One region of the Clostridium sp. LBM24168 genome, then DNA from elsewhere that is predicted to be linked to it. Evidence: a T-box and tRNA genes for the amino acid it is inferred to sense, from the RefSeq annotation. Region 1 holds a T-box; the other holds one or more tRNA genes.

Region 1 (5,849 bases):
AGGGGCCTACTGGAGAGGGAATGAGAAGAACAAGATGCTTCAAAGAATATATGGAATTGCTTTTGAAAAAAAGAGTGAACTACAGGATTATTTGAAAATGATAGAAGAAGCAAAAAAGAGAGATCATAGAAAATTAGGCAAGGAGCTTGATCTATTCAGTATACATGAAGAAGGACCGGGATTTCCTTTCTTTCATCCAAAGGGAATGGTTATAAGAAATACACTTCAAGAATTTTGGAGAGAAGTTCACAGAAAAGCTGGATATGACGAAATAATGACTCCGATTATATTGAATGAGGAATTATGGCATAAGTCAGGACATTGGGATCATTATAAAGAAAATATGTACTTTACTAAGATAGATGATGAAGATTATGCCATAAAGCCAATGAATTGTCCTGGGTCAATACTTGTTTATAAAAGTAAACTGCATTCCTATAAAGATTTTCCTATAAGGTATGGAGAAATGGGAATTGTTCATAGACATGAGAAATCAGGGGCACTTCACGGCCTTATGAGAGTAAGATGCTTTACTCAGGATGATGCACATATATTTATAACTAAGGACATGATTAAAGATGAACTTTTGAATGTAATAAAATTAATAGACAATTTCTATAAAGTATTTGGATTTGAATATTTTGTAGAGTTATCCACAAGACCTGAGAATTCCATGGGAAGTGATGATGACTGGAATGCTGCAACAGACGGCTTGAAGTCTGCATTGGAGGCGGCAGGCCTGGATTATAAGGTAAATGAAGGGGATGGAGCCTTTTATGGACCTAAAATAGATTTTCATCTGAGGGATTCAATAGGGAGAACATGGCAATGTGGAACAGTTCAGCTTGATTTTCAGATGCCTGCATGTTTTGATCTCAGTTATGTAGGTCCGGATGGAGAAAAACATAGACCAGTTATGCTTCACAGGGTTGTATTTGGATCTATAGAAAGATTTATAGGAATTTTGATAGAAAACTATGCTGGAGCTTTTCCAGTTTGGTTAGCACCAGTTCAGGTTGAAGTTATGAATATAACTGATTCGCAAATTGACTATGTCAACAAAATTGTAAATAAGTTGAAAGAAAATGATATTAGGGTGGAATCTGATATTAGAAATGAGAAGATAGGATACAAAATAAGAGAAGCACAGATTCAGAAAGTGCCATATATGATTATAATAGGGGAGAAAGAAGTAAAGGAAGGAAATATATCCGTTAGAAGCAGAAAAACTGGAGATATAGGAAGCATGCAACTTGATGAATTTATTTCTAAAGTTAAAGAGCATATAACTCAAAAATCAAGGGATATTTAAAAAGTATATAAAATCATAGTACTAATATATTGACAATAACTAATATCTGTATTATACTAAGAAAAGTTGAGTTTAAAGAAGAAACCAGCCGTTTCTCACCTTACGGCATTGCTAGTAAGGTTATCAGGGATTTCAATATGGGATTTTACTATTTTTCTATTGAAGTATTAAGGGACGGCTTTGAGCTGTCTCTTTTTTATATGTGTCACTGATATTTTATTTAGGAGGTGAAAATTATTAATAAAGGTTTTCTTGTAAATGAAGAAATAAGGGAAAAAGAAGTAAGAACTATTGGAAATGATGGTAATCAATTTGGGATTATATCCTTGGATAAAGCTATTAGACTTGCAGAAGAAAGTGAGCTGGATTTGGTGATGATATCTCCAAATGCAAAACCACCTGTATGCAAAATAATGAACTATGGTAAATTTCTTTATGAGCAGACAAAGAAAGATAAAGAATCCAGAAAGAAGCAAAAAGTTGTTGTAATAAAAGAAGTAAGGCTTAGTCCCACTATTGAAGAACATGACATATCCATTAAGTCCAATAATGCGAGAAAATTTTTACTGGCAGGGGATAAAGTTAAAGTTACGATTAGATTTAGAGGAAGAGAAGCAGAGTATTCATTTACTGGGAGAAAAATATTAAATAATTTTTATTCCAAGCTTGAAGATGCCTGTACAATAGAAAAAAAGGCAAAACTTGAGGGAAGAAATATGATAATGATTTTATCACCTAAAAAAGCATAATTGAATCGAGAGGAGGAATTGTTATGCCAAAAATGAAAACTAAGAAGGGTGCAGCAAAGAGATTTAAAATTACAGGAACTGGAAAGCTTAAAAGAGCAAAAGCTTATAAAAGTCATAAATTGACGGCCAAAAGTTCAAAAGTAAAAAGGAATCTTAGAAAAACAGGATATGTTGCAGAAGCTCAAGAGAAAAATATGAAAGATTTACTACCTTATTTATAGTAGGAAATTCTAGAAGGAGGTTAAAAGATGGCAAGAGTAAAGAGAGCTGTAAATGCTCGTAAATATCATAAAAAAGTATTAAAGCTGGCTAAAGGCTATTATGGTGGAAGAAGCAAATTATTTAAAACTGCCAATGAGTCGGTTATAAGAGCACTTAGAAATGCATATGTAGGAAGAAGACTGAAGAAAAGAGATTTTAGGAAGCTCTGGATAGCGAGAATAAATGCTGCAGCAAGATTAAATGGACTTTCCTATTCAAGATTTATAAATGGAATAAAGACTGCGGGAATAGATATGAACAGAAAGATGCTTTCAGAAATAGCAATAAATGATCCGAAGGCATTTACTGAACTGGCTGAAATAGCTAAAAAGCAGTTAACTGCATAAAAATTGCATTTGTTTACATAGGAGTGTAGTGTTTCTACGCTCTTTTATGTTAGTATTTAATAGAGGCTCGGGTGAAATTATTGAATATTATAAAAAGTAGAAGCAATCTTCAGATTAAGGAAGTAAAAAAACTAAAAGATAAGAAATATAGAGATCATAAAGGTGAATTTTTGGTAGAAGGATTCAGGTTTGTAGAAGAGGCTGTTAAATCTAAATTTAAAATTTCAATGATTTTTATAAATGAGGATCTAAGTGATAAATGGAAAGAATACTTAAAAAGCAAAAATATAAATATAAGCTTTGATGTCAAGGTATACTATACATTACCTGATATATTCAATACTATAAGCAGTACAGATAATTCACAAGGGATAATTGCTGTAGTCAAGAATACCAATTTAAAGATGGAAAAGAAGGATGGTTTCTATGTACTTGCAGATAAAATCCAAGATCCGGGGAACATGGGAACTATAATAAGAAGCGCCCATGCTTCTGGGGCATTAGGTGTAATATTGACTAAGGGAACTGTAGATGTATATAATGAAAAAACACTCAGGTCAACTATGGGATCTATTTTTTATATGCCTGTACTGCAAGATTATGATTTCAAGATTGTAAAATCATTAAAAGAAGATGGATTTAGAATTGTGGCGGGTACAATTGATGCAAGCATGAATTTTTATGATGTAGATCTGAAGAGTAAAGTAATATTGGCAGTGGGAAATGAAGGAAATGGATTGAGCAATGAAGTAAAAAATATGGCGGATGTAAAGGTCAAAATACCGATGCCTGGAAATGCTGAATCTTTAAATGCTTCTGTAGCTGTATCAATTATGATGTTTGAAGTTGTAAGGCAAAAATTAAATTGATTTTTTATGTTGACATTATAATAGGATAATTGTAATATTTACAATATGCAATAAAACTGTATATTGTACTTTGATAGAAAGAGTAAAAGTATAATTATTTACAGAGAGAGAAAATTTTGGTTGAGAGTTTTCTTAGAGTTATTATACTTTGAAGTTCGTTCTGGAGTTCCAATTGTGAATACTTTAGTAGCAATTGGCGGTTAGAACCGTTAAATTTTACAAGTGGATATTTTAAGATATCAATTTGGGTGGTAACGCGGATATAGAGTTCGTCCCTTTTGGGATGAACTCTTTTTTATTTTGAAATTTTATATGTTGTAATATGAAAGGAGACGCTATGATGATAAAGGAAAAGTTACAAAAGATAAAAGATGATGCTATTAATGAGTTGAAAAGTAAAAAAGACAATGTGGAGATAAATGACATAAGAATAAAGTATTTAGGAAAAAAAGGAGAACTTACCAAAATATTGAGAAGCATGAAATCACTTTCATCGGAAGAGAGACCGATAATTGGAAAATTAGCCAATGAAGTGAGAAAAAGTCTTGAGAATGCAATAGAGGAAACTGCAAAAATGATGAAGAATACAGAGAGAGAAAGTAAGTTGAAGAATGAAATAATTGATATAACTATGCCCGGAAGAAAACAGATTATAGGTAAGAGACATCCTCTTGAGCAGACTTTGGAAGATATGAAACAAATCTTTATTTCAATGGGATTTACTATAGAAGAGGGCCCGGAAGTGGAACTTGACTACTATAATTTTGAAGCGCTTAACATACCCAAGAATCATCCAGCAAGAGGCGAACAAGATACTTTCTATATAAATGATAATGTGGTTCTTAGAACTCAGACTTCACCAATACAGATAAGAACTATGGAGAAACAGAAGCCTCCGATAAAAATGATATCTCCGGGAAAGGTTTATCGTTCAGATGCTGTGGATGCAACTCATTCACCTATATTCTATCAAATGGAAGGACTTGTAGTTGACAAAGGGATAACTTTTGCAAATTTAAAGGGAACTCTTGAATTGTTTGCGAAGAAGATGTTTGGTGAAAAAATAAATACGAAATTTAGACCACATCATTTCCCATTTACAGAACCTTCTGCAGAAATGGATGCCACATGCTTTGTGTGCGGTGGAAAAGGGTGCAAGGTGTGTAAAGGAGAAGGATGGATAGAACTTTTAGGATGTGGAATGGTACACCCTTATGTATTGAGAAATTGTGGCATAGATCCCGAAATATACAGTGGATTTGCTTTTGGCATGGGTGTGGATAGAATGGTTATGTTGAAATATGGCATAGATGATATAAGAAATATGTATGAAAGTGATATGAGATTTTTAAATCAATTTTAGGAGGAGTTACTTATGAAAGTTCCAGTAAGATGGCTAAAAGATTATGTGAATGTGGATATTCCAGCGGAGGAATTGGGAGATAAATTGACGTTGAGTGGATCGAAAGTTGAAGAAGTCATAACTACAGGAAACGAAATAAATAATGTAGTTACAGGTAAAATCTTAAATATAGAAAAGCATCCTGATGCAGATAAATTATTTGTGTGCAGCGTTGATATAGGAGAAGATGAACCTATTCAGATAATAACGGCTGCCACAAATATGAAAGAACAGGATATAATACCTGTAGCCCTGCATGGTTCTACTATACACGGTGGGGTGAAGATAAAGAAGGGAAAACTTAGGGGACTTATGTCAAATGGTATGTTTTGTTCTGAAGAAGAACTTGGTATAGCTGGAGACAAACCAGTTCATGGACTTATGATACTTCCAGAATCAACACCTATCGGTAAGGATATAAAATCAGTTATTGATATGGATAGTAGTGTAATAGATTTTGAGATAACGTCCAACAGGCCGGATTGCCTGAGTGTTGTAGGAATAGCTAGAGAAACAGCTGCAACGTTGAATAAAAAATATAAAATGCCAGATGTTGTATACAGAGAATCCAAGGATGACAATGTTGAAGATGAATTGAAAGTTGAAGTAAAAGACGATCTTTGTAGAAGGTACATAGCAAAAATAATAAAAAATGTAAAAATAGATCAATCTCCTTCCTGGATGCAGAAAAGACTTTTAGAAGCTGGAGTAAGACCTATAAATAATATAGTTGATATAACTAATTTTGTTATGCTTGAAATTGGAGAACCTATGCATGCTTATGATATAAGAAATATAGAATCCAATACCATAGTTGTAAAACGAGCTCAGGATGGAGAAAAATTTACTACTCTTGATGGTGAGGAAAGAGAACTCGATAAGGATGTACTTACAATAAGAGATGGAGAT
Region 2 (5,849 bases), 740 kb from region 1:
GGACAATCGGTTGATATTCCGATACCGCAAACTTGCGTTTGACAGAAGGGATGACGCAGAAGGATAGGATGTGCACACTATTGGATGTGTGTCTAAGCACTGAAGCAGGCCGGAAAGGAAAATCCATCCGGTCAATGCCGGGGTGTTATGGGGATCCAATTATGGAGAAGTATCCGATTTCACACTGCCGAGAAAAGTCTCTATGGAGCAGGTTAGTGCCCGTACCGCAAACCGACACAGGTAGGTGAGGAGAGAATCCTAAGACCATCGGAAGAATTGTTGTTAAGGAACTAGGCAAATTAACTCCGTAACTTAGGGATAAGGAGTGCCCCGAAAGGGGCCGCAGAGAATAGGCTCAAGCAACTGTTTATCAAAAACACAGGTCTCTGCTAAAGCGAAAGCTGAAGTATAGGGGCTGACGCCTGCCCGGTGCTGGAAGGTTAAGGGGAATACTAAGCCGTAAGGCGAAGGTATGAACTTAAGCCCCAGTAAACGGCGGCCGTAACTATAACGGTCCTAAGGTAGCGAAATTCCTTGTCGGGTAAGTTCCGACCCGCACGAATGGCGTAATGATTTGAGCACTGTCTCGACAACAAATCCGGCGAAATTGTAGTGCAAGTGAAGATGCTTGCTACCCGCGATTGGACGGAAAGACCCCGTAGAGCTTTACTGCAGTTTAGCATTGAGTTTCGGTATTGTCTGTACAGGATAGGTGGGAGGCATGGAAACCGGGGCGCCAGCCCTGGCGGAGCCACCCTTGGGATACCACCCTGACAGTACTGGAATTCTAACCGGCGGCCATGAAACTGGTCACGGGACATTGTTAGGCAGGCAGTTTGACTGGGGCGGTCGCCTCCTAAAAAGTAACGGAGGCGCCCAAAGGTTCCCTCAGAAGGGTCGGAAATCCTTCTTAGAGTGCAAAGGCATAAGGGAGCCTGACTGCGACACATACAGGTGGAGCAGGGACGAAAGTCGGGCTTAGTGATCCGGTGGTACCTCGTGGGAGGGCCATCGCTCAACGGATAAAAGCTACCTCGGGGATAACAGGCTGATCTCCCCCAAGAGTTCACATCGACGGGGAGGTTTGGCACCTCGATGTCGGCTCGTCGCATCCTGGGGCTGAAGTAGGTCCCAAGGGTTGGGCTGTTCGCCCATTAAAGCGGCACGCGAGCTGGGTTCAGAACGTCGTGAGACAGTTCGGTCCCTATCCGTCGCGGGCGCAGGAAATTTGAGAGGAGCTGTCCTTAGTACGAGAGGACCGGGATGGACTGACCTCTGGTGCACCAGTTGTTCCGCCAGGAGCATTGCTGGGTAGCTATGTCGGGAAGGGATAAACGCTGAAAGCATCTAAGCGTGAAGCCCACCTCAAGATTAGATTTCCCACAGCGTAAGCTGGTAAGACCCCTCGGAGAACACGAGGTTGATAGGTCAGGGGTGTAAGCATGGCAACATGTTGAGCTGACTGATACTAATAGGTCGAGGGCTTGATCAAAATATATCTTACTGTGCAATTTTCAGAGAACAATAGTATTCCATATGGTATACATATGTTTTCCATATTTAATGATTTATGTCAAATATCTGGTGGTTATGACGTGAAGGTAACACCCCTTCCCATTCCGAACAGGATGGTTAAGCTTCATCGTGCCGAGAGTACTGCAGGGGTAGCCCTGTGGCAGGGTAGGTAGCTGCCGGGTTTTGAATGTGGCCAGATAGCTCAGTCGGTAGAGCAGAGGACTGAAAATCCTCGTGTCCCTGGTTCGATTCCTGGTCTGGCCACCAAAGAGCTCTGGATTTATCTAGGGCTCTTTTAATTATATCTATAAATTTTGATATGGAAATTTAATCATAAATGAGGCATAATTATTTATGTAAGTAAAAATGAAGGGAGATAATCTATGAGTAATAATATATTAGCTATTGTAAATGGGACTGAAATTAAAGAAAGTGATATTCAAGATTCTATTAATAGATTTCCTATAGATAAAAGGAACCAGTTGAATACGGATGAAGGTAAAAAACATTTGTTAAATGAAATGATATTTTTTGAATTAGCATATAATTATGCTAAAGATATGAATCTTGAAAATGATGAAGAATATTTAAGAATGATTGAATTGGCTAAAAAAGATATATTAACACAGGTAGCTATATCTAAGGTTATGAGTAATGCTGATGTTAATGATAAAGAAGTTGAAGATTATTATAATGCAAATAAAGATATGTATAAGAATCCTGAAAAAGTAAAGGCAAAGCATATACTGGTAGATAGTGAAGAAAAAGCTGAAAAAATTTTAAAAGAAATTCAAGATGGAATGTCTTTTGAAAATGCTGCAAGAAAATATTCTTCTTGTCCATCTAAAGCTCGAGGTGGGGATTTAGGCGAATTTTCAAGAGGACAAATGGTTCCAGAGTTTGAGAATGTTGCATTTATGTTAGATATAGGAGTAATTAGTAAACCCGTAAAAACTCAGTTCGGATATCATTTAATAAAAGTTGAAGAAAAAATAAAGACTTCTAGGGCATCTTATAATCAAGTAAAGGATTCTATTAAAAGAGGATTGTTACAGGAACGTCAGGCATATCAATATTCTAAATTTGATAAAGAATTGAGGAAGAGATATAAAGTTGAAATAAAATAAATTTAGAGTATTTTTAATTTATTTTATTTGGTATTATAATCATGACAACCTTCTCTGAGTTAAGCAGTCTATTTCAATTGTAAATTTGTTCAATTGAAATATTATAGTTATTAATATAAACATAACCGTGTGTATCTATATATAAAAAAGTTAGAAATGAATAGAAAAAAAGAGATAAGGACAAAATAAGCTTATAATATGGAAGAATGAATAAATTGTAGAATAATAACCTGTGATATAATAACATTCGTTGTCCACAAAAGGCAACAGAAGCTAGTTATTTCAATCTGTTGTTGCAATGTATTAAAAAATGTTGACAAACAATAGATGAGATGATACAATGTAAAAGCTGTCCAAAAGGGCGGCAGAAGAAGAGAAATGATCCTTGAAAATTAAACAGAATAGAAACAAGTGAAAACTTGAAGAAATAAACCAGCAATTCTTTTGGGCTGCAGAGATGCAGCAATGAAGTAAATGAGTAGAGACAAACTTTTAAATTGAGAGTTTGATCCTGGCTCAGGACGAACGCTGGCGGCGTGCCTAACACATGCAAGTCGAGCGAAGGAACCCCTTCGGGGGCGACTTAGCGGCGGACGGGTGAGTAACACGTGGGTAACCTGCCTCAAAGAGGGGGATAGCCTCCCGAAAGGGAGATTAATACCGCATAACACCAGAAATCGCATGAATTCTGGATGAAAGGAGAAATCCGCTTTGAGATGGACCCGCGGCGCATTAGCTAGTTGGTGGGGTAGAAGCCTACCAAGGCAACGATGCGTAGCCGACCTGAGAGGGTGATCGGCCACATTGGAACTGAGATACGGTCCAGACTCCTACGGGAGGCAGCAGTGGGGAATATTGCACAATGGGCGAAAGCCTGATGCAGCAACGCCGCGTGGGTGATGAAGGTCTTCGGATTGTAAAGCCCTGTCTTCTGGGACGATAATGACGGTACCAGAGGAGGAAGCCACGGCTAACTACGTGCCAGCAGCCGCGGTAATACGTAGGTGGCGAGCGTTGTCCGGATTTACTGGGCGTAAAGGGTGCGTAGGCGGATGTTTAAGTGAGATGTGAAATACCCGGGCTTAACCTGGGTGCTGCATTTCAAACTGGATATCTGGAGTGCAGGAGAGGAGAACGGAATTCCTAGTGTAGCGGTGAAATGCGTAGAGATTAGGAAGAACACCAGTGGCGAAGGCGGTTCTCTGGACTGTAACTGACGCTGAGGCACGAAAGCGTGGGTAGCAAACAGGATTAGATACCCTGGTAGTCCACGCCGTAAACGATGAGTACTAGGTGTAGGAGGTATCGACCCCTTCTGTGCCGCAGTAAACACAATAAGTACTCCGCCTGGGAAGTACGATCGCAAGATTAAAACTCAAAGGAATTGACGGGGGCCCGCACAAGCAGCGGAGCATGTGGTTTAATTCGAAGCAACGCGAAGAACCTTACCTGGACTTGACATCCCCTGCATAGCCTGGAGACAGGCGAAGCCCTTCGGGGCAGGGAGACAGGTGGTGCATGGTTGTCGTCAGCTCGTGTCGTGAGATGTTAGGTTAAGTCCTGCAACGAGCGCAACCCTTGTTGTTAGTTGCTAACATTAAGATGAGCACTCTAACGAGACTGCCGCGGTTAACGCGGAGGAAGGTGGGGATGACGTCAAATCATCATGCCCCTTATGTCCAGGGCGACACACGTGCTACAATGGGCAGAACAAAGAGAAGCAATACCGCGAGGTGGAGCGAAACTCAAAAACTGTTCCCAGTTCGGATTGCAGGCTGAAACCCGCCTGCATGAAGCTGGAGTTGCTAGTAATCGCGAATCAGCATGTCGCGGTGAATACGTTCCCGGGCCTTGTACACACCGCCCGTCACACCATGAGAGCTGGCAACACCCGAAGTCCGTAGCCTAACTTAGGAGGGCGCGGCCGAAGGTGGGGTTAGTGATTGGGGTGAAGTCGTAACAAGGTAGCCGTAGGAGAACCTGCGGCTGGATCACCTCCTTTCTAAGGAGAAATGAAACAGTAATACTGTTTCAAAATGTTGGTAGTTTGTTTGAATTAGTAACTTGTAAAAATTGATAGTAACGAGCAGATTGAGGAAAAACGCGAATGAGGAGCAGAGTTTACCTGTGTAAATGAGCACCGCAGTGAGTGGTTTTGACGAAAAGATGCGAAGTTAATAGAAATTTTTATTCTGTTTAATTTTGAAGGATTATATCCTTCAAAATTGTTGTTCTTTGAAAATTGCACAGTAAGAAAAATAGAAGTCGAAAGACTTCATATTTAAAGTAAAGCTAAGGTTAGAAATAACCTTTGTAGATTATACTTGTCTGTATAATACATTTTATATTTACCGGCAAGCATAAGTGATTAAAAATTGGTAATGACGAGTATGACAAGGAAAAGACCAAATGAGGAGCGGAGTTTACTTATGTAAATGAGCACCGCAGAGAGGTATTTGACGTAGTCATAGGAAGTCAGTAGCAATTTTTTAAAAGGTCAAGCTACAAAGGGCGCATGGTGAATGCCTTGGCACCAGGAGCCGAAGAAGGACGTGATAAGCTGCGATAAGCTTCGGGTAGACGCAAATAGTCTGTGAACCGAAGATTTCCGAATGGGGAAACCCACAGTGGAAGCACTGTACTCCAAGCTGAATAAATAGGGTTGGGGAGGTAAACCCGGGGAACTGAAACATCTAAGTACCCGGAGGAAGAGAAAGAAAAATCGATTTTCTAAGTAGCGGCGAGCGAAAGGGAAAGAGCCCAAACCAGGAACTTGTTCCTGGGGTTCGGACAGACAATGTGAACAATAGGTTAACTGAAGAGAGCTGGAAGGCTCCGCCACAGAAGGTAAAAGCCCTGTAAGTGAAAGCTGAAAAAGTTCTAGTCTGTACCAGAGTACCACGAGACACGAGAAACCTTGTGGGAAAGAGGGAGGACCACCTCCTAAGGCTAAATACTACCTGGTGACCGATAGAGAAGAAGTACCGTGAGGGAAAGGTGAAAAGAACCCCGGAAGGGGAGTGAAATAGAACCTGAAACCGTGTGTCCACAACCGATCGAAGCACTTTTACGTGCGACGATGTGCTTTTTGTAGAACGAGCCAGCGAGTTACGGTATGCAGCAAGGTTAAGCACTTAAGGTGCGGAGCCGAAGGGAAACCGAGTCTTAAAAGGGCGGCTAGTTGCATGCTGTAGACCCGAAACCGGG

Evidence for each region. The T-box of region 1 lies ahead of pheS (phenylalanine--tRNA ligase subunit alpha). A T-box ahead of a tRNA ligase gene usually reads a tRNA of that ligase, here a tRNA-Phe.
Region 2: it encodes a tRNA-Phe, which carries the amino acid that the T-box ahead of pheS (phenylalanine--tRNA ligase subunit alpha) is inferred to sense. The anticodon was not compared.

Annotation. Positions count from the first base shown of each region.
Region 1 is NZ_CP196861.1:2,267,126-2,272,974, reverse strand. Features, by position in the region: gene thrS (threonine--tRNA ligase) at 1-1,312, shown strand, start outside; gene infC (translation initiation factor IF-3) at 1,540-2,061, shown strand; gene rpmI (50S ribosomal protein L35) at 2,085-2,282, shown strand; gene rplT (50S ribosomal protein L20) at 2,310-2,669, shown strand; gene ACSVC9_RS11255 (TrmH family RNA methyltransferase) at 2,750-3,538, shown strand; T-box leader at 3,600-3,818, shown strand; gene pheS (phenylalanine--tRNA ligase subunit alpha) at 3,879-4,901, shown strand; gene pheT (phenylalanine--tRNA ligase subunit beta) at 4,914-5,849, shown strand, end outside.
Region 2 is NZ_CP196861.1:3,009,937-3,015,785, forward strand. Features, by position in the region: rRNA gene ACSVC9_RS15020 (23S ribosomal RNA) at 1-1,492, shown strand, start outside; rRNA gene rrf (5S ribosomal RNA) at 1,581-1,697, shown strand; tRNA gene ACSVC9_RS15030 (tRNA-Phe) at 1,707-1,782, shown strand; gene ACSVC9_RS15035 (peptidylprolyl isomerase) at 1,899-2,642, shown strand; rRNA gene ACSVC9_RS15040 (16S ribosomal RNA) at 3,136-4,644, shown strand; rRNA gene ACSVC9_RS15045 (23S ribosomal RNA) at 5,138-5,849, shown strand, end outside.